Regions from separate parts of the Methylococcus sp. S1M genome, predicted to be linked through region 2. Evidence: predicted binding sites of a transcription regulator. Region 2 holds the regulator's gene; the other holds the start of a gene.
The links. Region 2 encodes HrcA, which represses chaperone genes, less so after heat shock. Its sites were predicted from a motif close to TNTTAGCACTCNNNNNNNNNGAGTGCTAANA; they were not measured.
Positions count from the first base shown of each region.

Region 1: rpoH (RNA polymerase sigma factor RpoH) is a predicted target of HrcA. The motif match lies at 2,171-2,201, and genes of this name have one in related genera.

Region 1 is NZ_JBPDXO010000003.1:136,896-141,680, reverse strand. Features, by position in the region: gene ftsY (signal recognition particle-docking protein FtsY) at 1-465, shown strand, start outside; gene ftsE (cell division ATP-binding protein FtsE) at 470-1,132, shown strand; gene ftsX (permease-like cell division protein FtsX) at 1,129-2,127, shown strand; gene rpoH (RNA polymerase sigma factor RpoH) at 2,229-3,089, shown strand; gene metF (methylenetetrahydrofolate reductase [NAD(P)H]) at 3,139-3,996, opposite strand; gene ahcY (adenosylhomocysteinase) at 4,161-4,785, opposite strand, start outside.
Region 2 is NZ_JBPDXO010000002.1:65,078-69,862, reverse strand. Features, by position in the region: gene recN (DNA repair protein RecN) at 1-915, opposite strand, end outside; gene ACSHWJ_RS03995 (NAD(+) kinase) at 919-1,791, opposite strand; gene hrcA (heat-inducible transcriptional repressor HrcA) at 2,011-3,063, shown strand; gene grpE (nucleotide exchange factor GrpE) at 3,173-3,730, shown strand; gene dnaK (molecular chaperone DnaK) at 3,799-4,785, shown strand, end outside.

The DNA of each region.
Region 1 (4,785 bases), on a different contig from region 2:
ATCGCCCAGCACAGCGGAGCCGATTCGGCTTCGGTGATCTACGACGCCGTGGAGGCCGCCAGGGCGCGCGGGGTCGACATCCTGATCGCCGACACCGCGGGGCGTCTGCACACCAAGTCGAACCTGATGGAAGAGCTGAGCAAGATCAAGCGCATCATCGGCCGTCTCGACGAGACCGCGCCGCACGAGGTGCTGTTGGTGCTGGATGCCGGCACGGGCCAGAATGCCCTGTCCCAGGCCAGGCTGTTCAACGAGGCGGTCGGCCTGACGGGGTTGGTGTTGACCAAACTGGACGGCACCGCCAAGGGGGGGGTGATTTTCGCCCTGGCGCGCCAGTTCGGCATTCCCATCCGCTTCATCGGCATCGGGGAGGGTATCGACGATCTGCGCGACTTCGATGCCGTCCAGTTCATCGATGCCTTGTTCGCCGAGGAAGAGACGAGCGGGACCACCCGCCTGCATTGAGGCCGTGCTGGAATTCAAAGAGGTCTACAAGCGTTATCCCGAGTTTGGTGAAGCCCTGCACGACGTCAGCTTCCACATCGGGCGCGGCGAACGGGTGTTCCTCACCGGCCATTCGGGAGCCGGCAAGAGCACCCTGCTCAAGCTGGTCGCCGTGATCGAGCGGGCCACGCGTGGCCAGATCGTGCTGGACGGCCGGAACATCACCCGTGCCTCCAACCGGGAGATTCCCTATATCCGGCGCAAGCTCGGCCTGATCTTCCAGGATTACAAGCTGCTGTACGACCGTTCGGTGTTCGACAACGTGGCTTTGCCGCTGGTCATCGCCGGTTTCAATCCGGGTGAGGTCAGCCGCCGGGTGCGTGCGGCGCTCGGCAAGGTGGGCCTTTTGTCCAAAGAGAAGCGGCTGCCGCAGACCCTGTCCGGGGGCGAGCAGCAGCGCGTCGGCATCGCCCGGGCGATCGTCCACAAGCCGGACTTCATTCTGGCCGACGAGCCGACCGGCAACCTCGATCCGGAGGCGGCGCGGGAGGTCATGGACATCTTCCGCGATTTCAACGATCTCGGCGTGACCTTGCTCATCGCCAGCCATGACGAGCAGTTGATCTCACGGTGTGGTGGGCGGGTCCTGCGCCTTCAGCGCGGAAGTCTGTCGGAGGTGGGCGCATGAAACGGCAGCGCAGGCGTGCTCAGCGGTGGGGCGGCACGTCTGCGGCCCGGCGGCACAGCGGTCCGAGTCCGGTCGACCGGCTGCAGAGCTACTTGGTTTCGCACCTGCATACCGCCAAGGAGGCGCTGCGGCGGATGCGGCGCACGCCTTTCGCCATGGCACTCACACTCTTGGTCATCGCCGCCACGCTGGCGCTGCCCACCAGTTTCCACGTACTGGTGAAAAACCTCCGCATGGTCGGCGGAGACCTGGAAGCGACCAACGAGATTTCGCTTTACCTCAAGCCGGATCTGTCCAACGACGCCGGGCGCAGGCTGGCGGAGCGGTTGAAAAATCATGCGCAGATCGCCGAGACGCGGCTCGTCACCAAGGAGGCCGGCATCGAGCAACTGAAGACCTATAGCGGCTTCGGCGAAGCCTTGTCGGCGCTGAATTTCAACCCGCTGCCGGTGGTGATCGGCATACGGCCGAAGGACTCGCTGACCCAGCCCGAACAGGTCGAACGCCTCGTGGCCGAACTCAAAGCCCTGCCCGAAGTCGATCTGGTGCAGAGCGACATCCAGTGGATGCACCGGCTCCATGCCCTGCTCCAGGTCGCCGAGCGCAGTTTCGGCGTCCTCGGGGCGCTGCTGGCGGCCGCGGTGGTGTTCATCATCGGTAACACGATCCGTCTGGAACTTTACGGCCGCCGCGAGGAAATCGTCGTGCAGAAGCTGCTGGGCGCGACCGACCGGTTCATCCGGCGGCCGTTTCTCTATACCGGTTTCTGGTACGGTTTCCTCGGCAGCCTCGGCGCCTGGATCGTCGTCGGCGTCATGCTGCTGATCGTGCGGGCTCCCATCCACCAACTCAACGTCCTCTATGGTAGCGACTTTACCCTGGCCTTTCTCGGTTTCCAGGAGACCATGGCGCTGGTCGGCATCGCCTGTTTCCTCGGGGTGGCCGGGGCCTTTGCGGTGCTCATCCAGCATCTGCGGGACGTGCGCCCCGAGTGAGTCGCAGGGCCGAGGGCTTGCCGAAGCCAGGAACTTGCGCTAGTTTTGGCACTCAAAAGGGACGAGTGCTAAAACCCATCACCACCATAACAGGGCATTCCATGACTTACGAATTGACTCTCCCGACCCATTTGCCGCTGGGGTCCATCGACGATTATTTCGCCGCGGTGAACCGTCTGCCGCGGCTGGATGCCGATGAGGAACGGGAACTGGCGATCCGTTTCCGTGACGAGCAGGATCTGGAGGCTGCCCGGCGCTTGGTGTTGGCGAATCTGCGTTTCGTGGCCTACATCGCGCGGGGTTACCTCGGCTACGGGCTGCCGCTGGCGGATCTGATCCAGGAGGGCAACATCGGTTTGATGAAAGCCGTCAAGCGCTACGACCCGGATGTCGGCGTGCGGCTGGTCTCGTTCGCCGTGCACTGGATCCGCGCCGAGATCCATGAATTCATCATCCAGAACTGGCGCATCGTGAAGATTGCGACCACCAAAGCCCAGCGCAAGCTGTTTTTCAATTTGCGCAAGATGAAGAATCGCCTGGGCTGGCTCACTCCCGAGGAAGCCGCGGCGGTGGCAGCCGAGTTGGGCGTGGACGTCGAGGACGTCTACAAGATGGAGAACCGGCTGAACAACCCGGATATGGCGCTTGAGGCGCATGGCGAGGACGACGGCGACGACCGCGAGAGTCATGCGCCCATCCATTATCTCCAGCAAGAAGGAGGCGACCCGGCGCTGCTCATCGAGCACAGCGAATGGGAAAACCGCCAGCAGGAAAAACTGCAGGAAGCCATCGGCCAGCTCGACGAACGCAGCCGTGACATCGTGGCCAGCCGCTGGCTCAGCGAAGACAAGCTCACACTCCACGATCTGGCGGCGCGCTACAACGTCTCGGCCGAGCGTATCCGCCAGCTCGAGAGCAGCGCGATGAAGAAACTGCGGAACGCTCTCGCCGACGCCGCTTAGCTGGCCAAGGCGGACACCGCGCCGGCCGGCGGTGTCCGCCCGTCCTTCATCAGGCCGGTTCCAACCCCAGCGCTTTCCAGACTTCGAGGCAGGCTTCGGCCCGATTCAGCGTGTAAAAGTGCAGGCCGGGAGCTCCTTGTTCCAGCAGCCGCCGGCACAGTTCCGTCACTACCTCCAGGCCGAAGGCACGGATCGCTTTGCGATCGTCGCCGAAGGCTTCCAGCCGCTTGCGGATCCAGCGCGGAATGTCGGCGCCGCACAGGTCCGAAAACCGCACCAGTTGGGAATGGTTGGTGATCGGCATGATGCCTGGCACGATTGGAATGTCGATGCCGAGTCGTTCGCAGTCGTCGACGAACCGGAAATAGGCTTCCGGGTTGTAGAAATACTGGGTGATGGCGCTGTCGGCGCCGGCATCCACTTTGCGCTTGAAATTCTTCAGGTCGCTCTCGGCGCTGGCCGCCTGCGGGTGAACTTCGGGGTAGCACGCTACCTCGATGTGGAAATGGTTCCCTGTTTCGGAGCGGATGAATTCCACCAGTTCGTTGGCGTGGCGGAATTCGCCGGCCGACAGCATGCCGGACGGCATGTCTCCACGCAGCGCCACGATGTGGCGGATTCCATGCGAGCGGTAGGCTTCGAGGATTTCGCGGATGCTCCGGCGGGTGGAGGCGATGCAGGACAGGTGGGGAGCGCACTCGATGCCGGTGGTCTGCTGAATCTCCAACGCCGTTTCGAAAGTCTTCTCGCGCGTCGAGCCGCCTGCGCCGAAGGTCACGGAGCAGAAGCGCGGCTTGAGCGGCGCGAGCTTGGTCAGCGTGCGTCGCAGGTTCTCCGTCGCCTCTTCGGTTTTCGGCGGAAAGAATTCGAAGCTGAATTCCCGCGGATATTTCAACTGAGTCTTCATTGCACTCCCCATCGCCCCAGTCCTCTCGCAGAGGATGAGGAACGTCGCTGTGGCCTTCGTGTCGAGGAAAACGAAATCCTGCACGAGGCAGGCCGTCGGATTGAGCAGGCTCGAAAGGCCCGCCTCCGGAGCCGGGGGGGTCCGGAGACAAGGCCATTGCTTCGTCAGTAGCGGTAGTGGTCCGGCTTGTAGGGGCCCTCCTTGGGCACGCCGATGTAGGCGGCCTGCTCGTCGGACAGTTCGGTAAGCCGGGCGCCGATCTTCTTCAGGTGCAGGCGGGCCACCTTCTCGTCCAGATGCTTGGGCAGCACGTAGACCTTGTTTTCGTACTTGGCGCCGTGGCAGAACAGCTCGATCTGGGCCAGGGTCTGGTTGGTGAAGCTGTTGGACATCACGAAGGACGGGTGCCCCGTGGCGCATCCCAGGTTCACCAGCCGGCCTTCCGCCAGCAGGATGATGCGGCGACCGTTGGGGAGGACGATGTGGTCCACCTGGGGCTTGATGTTCTCCCAGGTGTATTGCCTCATCGCGGCGACTTCGATTTCCGAGTCGAAGTGGCCGATGTTGCAGACGATGGCCTGGTCCTTCATCTTCACCATGTGGTCGTGGGTGATGACGCCCACGTTGCCGGTGGCGGTGACGAAGATGTCGGCCTTGTCGCAGGCCTCGTCCATGGTCACTACGCGGTAGCCTTCCATGGCGGCCTGCAGGGCGCAGATGGGATCGATCTCGGTGATCCACACGGTGGCGCCGAGGCCGCGCAGGGACTGGGCGCAGCCCTTGCCCACG
Region 2 (4,785 bases):
TTGTTCCAGCGCCGCCAATCTAGCCGGATCGGGATCGAGTGCGTCCAGGTGATGGCGCAACGCCATCGCCGCTTCTTTGACCTGTATGCGGGCGCTTTCCAGCAGATCCAGTATCTCGGCGAAGTCCTTCGACAGCTGAGCGAGTTCGCCGACCGCATGTGTGGACTGGGCCAGCAGACCGTTCACCGAATACTGTTCATCCTCGTAAAGCAGCTTGAGCTGCGCGTAACCGATTTCGGAAACCCGCCCGAGATTGGCCAGCAGCTCGTGCTCGTCCGACAGTGCACCGTAATCCAGGCCCGCGATCCCGAGTTGTTCCAGTTCGTTCACCTGGTACTGGAGCAATTCCTGGCGCGCGTTGCGACTGCTGGCGTCCTGTTGCAGGCGGTCGATCCGCTCGGAAACCTCTTTCCAGCGCTCGAAAATCCGCTTCAGCTCCGAGGCCAGTTCGCGGCTGCCCGCGTGCCGGTCCAGCAAGGCCCGCTGTTCGCCAGCCTGCAGCAGGTTCAGATGAGCGTGCTGACCGTGGATTTCCACCAGATGCCTTCCCAGCGCCTGGAGGTTCGGGAGGGTCGCGGGACGGCCATTGATGAAAGCGCGCGAGCGCCCATCCGTACCGATGGTCCGGCGAATCACGCAGGTATCTTCATCGGGTTCGGCCAGCTCGTTGTCGATGAGCCAGTCCCGGGCAGAAGGGGCATCGCCCAGATCGAAGCAGAGGCTGACTTCGCCCCGCTCCGCGCCCGGCCGTACCAGACCGGAGTCGGCCCGGTCGCCCAGTGCCAGTCCCAGAGCGGTGAGCAGGATGGACTTGCCGGCACCGGTCTCGCCTGTGAGCACGGTGAAGCCGGGGCGGAGGTCCAGATCGAGGGCGGATACCACCGCGAGGTCCCGTATGCTCAGGCTGGTCAGCATGGCTCAGCGGTTGCTCCAGTTGAGCTTGTGCCTCAGGATCTGGAAGAAATCGTAGTCCGTCGGGTGAAGGATACGGAAAGGCCGTTCCGCCTTGCGAATTTCGATGCGGTCCTCGATCCCGACGTCCGGGAAGGGGACGTTGTCGCAGCTTACCTGGGCGCGGAATTCCTTGTTCGGCCGGAAAGCGATCGTGACCAGGCTGTCGCCGGAAATGACGATGGGACGGTTGGACAGGGTGTGGGGGTTGATCGGCGCCAGTACCGTGGCATTGAGCGTGGGATAGAGGATCGGGCCTCCGGCCGACAGCGCATAGGCAGTTGAACCGGTGGGCGTGGAGACGATCAGCCCGTCGGAGCGCTGGGAATTCAGAAACACGCCATCGATGGCGGTTTCCAGTTCGATCATGCTGGTCGCGCTGCCACTGTGGACGACGACTTCGTTGATTGCGCTGCCTTGCGCGATGGTCTGCCCGTTCCGGATCAACCGGGCCGTCAGAGGGTAACGCTCCTCGGCGCGGCAGGCCCCGCTCAATATCGCATTGAGCTTGTCGACGGCCTCGTTGGGCGAGATGTCCACCAGGAATCCCAGCCGGCCCAGATTGATCCCCACGAGGGGAACGCCATGGGCGTAAAGGCTGCGGGCGGCTCCCAGCAAGGTGCCGTCCCCGCCGACGACGACGGCGATATCTGCCTGCCGTGCCAGTTCGGGCATCGTGCCGGTCCGGGCAGAACGCGGAAAAAGCCCCGCGCACCCGTGCTCCACCAGAATTTCGAGACCGGAAGTCAGCAGATAGGAGTGAATGGCGGCGAGCGTATCCGCTATCCGGGGAGCGTCCGGTTTTCCGATGAGCGCGATGGTGCGAAATTGCGATGGCATCCGCCAGAACTCGAGTGAGGAGGGGTTGAGAATTCGATGCCTTCAGGATCTTGATCAGGATTGGCAAGGCTCGGGGGCGACCGCCGGTCGAAGGGGGCGGATACCGCATTTTTGCCAAATGGTAGGACCTTCTTGACACTTTATCTAGGGGTTGTTAGCTTTTTGGCACTCCAATGGGCCGAGTGCTATTCCTAAAATTAAATCCTTTACGGAATTTCCGTGGCGAGTTTCCCAGAACTGAGCGAACGCGCGCAGCAACTCCTGAAGGCGCTGGTGGAGCGTTACATCGGCGAGGGTCAGCCTGTGGGTTCGCGCGTTCTCGCCCGGGATGCCGGCTTGAGTCCGGCAACGATACGCAACGTCATGGCCGATCTCGAGGAACTCGGCCTGATCACCTCGCCGCATACCTCGGCGGGGCGTCTGCCCACCGTGAGCGGCTATCGCCTGTTCGTCGATTCCCTGCTGACCGTGAAACCTCTGCATCAGGCCATCGTCGACCAGTTGTGGCTGGATCTGGAAAGCCGGGAAAACCCGCGCGATCTGCTGGAAACGGCTTCCAAGCTGCTGTCCGAGCTGACCCACATGGCTTGCATCATTTCCATGCCGAGGCGGGAAACCCTGGTGTTCCAGCACATCGAATTTCTCCCCCTCTCGGACAACCGGGTGCTGGCCATCCTGGTCACGAGTGACCAGGAAATCCACAACAAGATCATCCACACGCCCCACAAATTCAGTGCCGCGGAGTTGCAGACGGCGGCCAACTTCTTCAACGCCGTCTGCGGCGGCAAGGACATGGTTTCGGCCCGGGAGCATCTGCGCGCCGAGTTGGCGAAGGAACGCGACCGTTTGAGTGAACAGCTGTTGCAGGCGGGCGAGATCGCCGAACAGGCTCTGGCCGAGGGCGGGCGTTCCAGGAAGCCGTTCCTGGTGCGCGGGGAAACCAACCTCATGGATTTCGTCGAGCTGGCCGACGTCGACCGGCTGCGCGGTCTGTTCGAGGCGTTCCGGCAGAAAGAAAGCATCGTCGGCCTGCTCGATCGCTGCCTCGAGTCGCCCGGGGTGAAGATCATCATCGGAGAGGAGAGTGGTTTCCGGCCGCTGGAGCCCTGCAGCCTGGTGACGGCTTCCTATTCGGTCGACAACCGGGTGATGGGAGTACTCGGCGTGATCGGACCGACCCGGATGAAGTATGAACGGGTGATTCCGCTAGTGGACGTCACCGCGAAACTGGTGGGAGCGGCCTTGAATCAGCGGACGCTGGCCCCAACTTAGCATTGCCGGAGTCGTGACGGCAAAAGGACATCCGCCGCCCGCTCCCGCCGAGGGGCCGGGCGGTTTCATTTTTCCCGATCCAAACTCTATTAAACCCTGTAATCGGACTATGAGCGAAGAAGAATTGACCAACGGCCCCGGCCCGGAGCCTCAGCCGGAACCGCTGGAGGTGGAGAGCACACCCCTCGAAGCTGCGCCAGCCGCTGAGCCGGACAAGGCCCTGCTCGAGGCGCAGCAGCAGGCCAGCGAAAACTGGGACCGGTTCGTTCGGGCCCAGGCGGAAATGGAAAACCTGCGCCGCCGGCTGGAGAAAGACATCCAGAACGCCCACAAGTACGCGCTGGAAAAATTCGCCAAGGAGCTACTGCCGGTCATGGACAGCCTGGAGCTGGGCATCGCAGCTTCCACCGGCGATGCGCCCGACGTCGCCAAGCTCCGGGAAGGGGCGGAGCTGACCTTGAAGCAGTTCAAGAGCGTGTTTGAGAAATTCGGCATCGCGGTCGTCGATCCGCTCGGCGAGAAGTTCAATCCGGAGCAGCACCAGGCCATGGCCATGGAGCCGGCCGGGGAAGCCGAGCCAAACACGGTCGTCAAGGTCTTTCAGAAAGGCTATCTCCTGAACGACCGGCTGCTTCGGCCGGCGCTCGTCGTCGTGGCCCAGGCTTGAAATCCCCGAGATCGGCCTCACATAGCCTATAGGCTTTCAGAACAATCACTTATAAATCGGAGAAACCCATGGCAAAGATTATCGGGATCGACCTGGGCACCACCAACTCGTGTGTGGCCATCCTCGAGGGCGGCAAGCCCCGCGTGATCGAGAATTCCGAAGGTGCACGCACCACCCCCTCGATCGTCGCTTTCACTGCGGACAACGAGGTGTTGGTGGGGCAGTCCGCCAAGCGGCAGGCCATCACCAATCCGAAGAACACCTTGTTTGCGATAAAGCGGCTGATCGGTCGTCGCTACAAGGATGACGTCGTCCAGAAAGACATCAAGATGGTGCCTTATACGATCGTCGAAGCGGAGAACGGCGACGCCTGGGTGGAGGTCGGCGGAAAGAAGATGGCGCCACCGGAGATTTCGGCGCGCGTGCTGATGAAGCTCAAGAAGGACGCGGAGGCCTATCTGGGTGAAGAAGTCAAGGAAGCGGTCATCACCGTGCCGGCGTATTTCAACGACTCTCAGCGCCAGGCCACCAAGGACGCCGGCCGTATCGCCGGTCTGGATGTCAAGCGCATCATCAATGAGCCGACCGCGGCAGCGCTGGCCTATGGTATGGACAAGAGCCGCGGCGACCAGAAGATCGCGGTCTACGACCTGGGTGGCGGCACTTTCGACATCTCCATCATCGAGATCGCCGAAGTCGACGGCGAGCATCAGTTCGAGGTGCTGTCGACCAACGGCGATACCTTCCTCGGCGGCGAAGACTTCGATCTGCGCATCATCGAATACATCGTAGACGAGTTCCGTAAGGAACAGGGCATCGATCTGCACAACGATCCGCTGGCGCTGCAACGCCTGAAGGAGTCTGCCGAAAAGGCCAAGATCGAGCTGTCGTCCAGCCAGCAGACCGAGATCAACCTGCCCTACATCACGGCGGATGCGACCGGGCCCAAACACCTCAACGTCAAGCTCACCCGGGCCAAGCTGGAGGCGCTGGTGGAGGATCTGATCCTGCGCACCCGCGGTCCTTGTGAAACCGCGCTGAAGGATGCCGGTTTG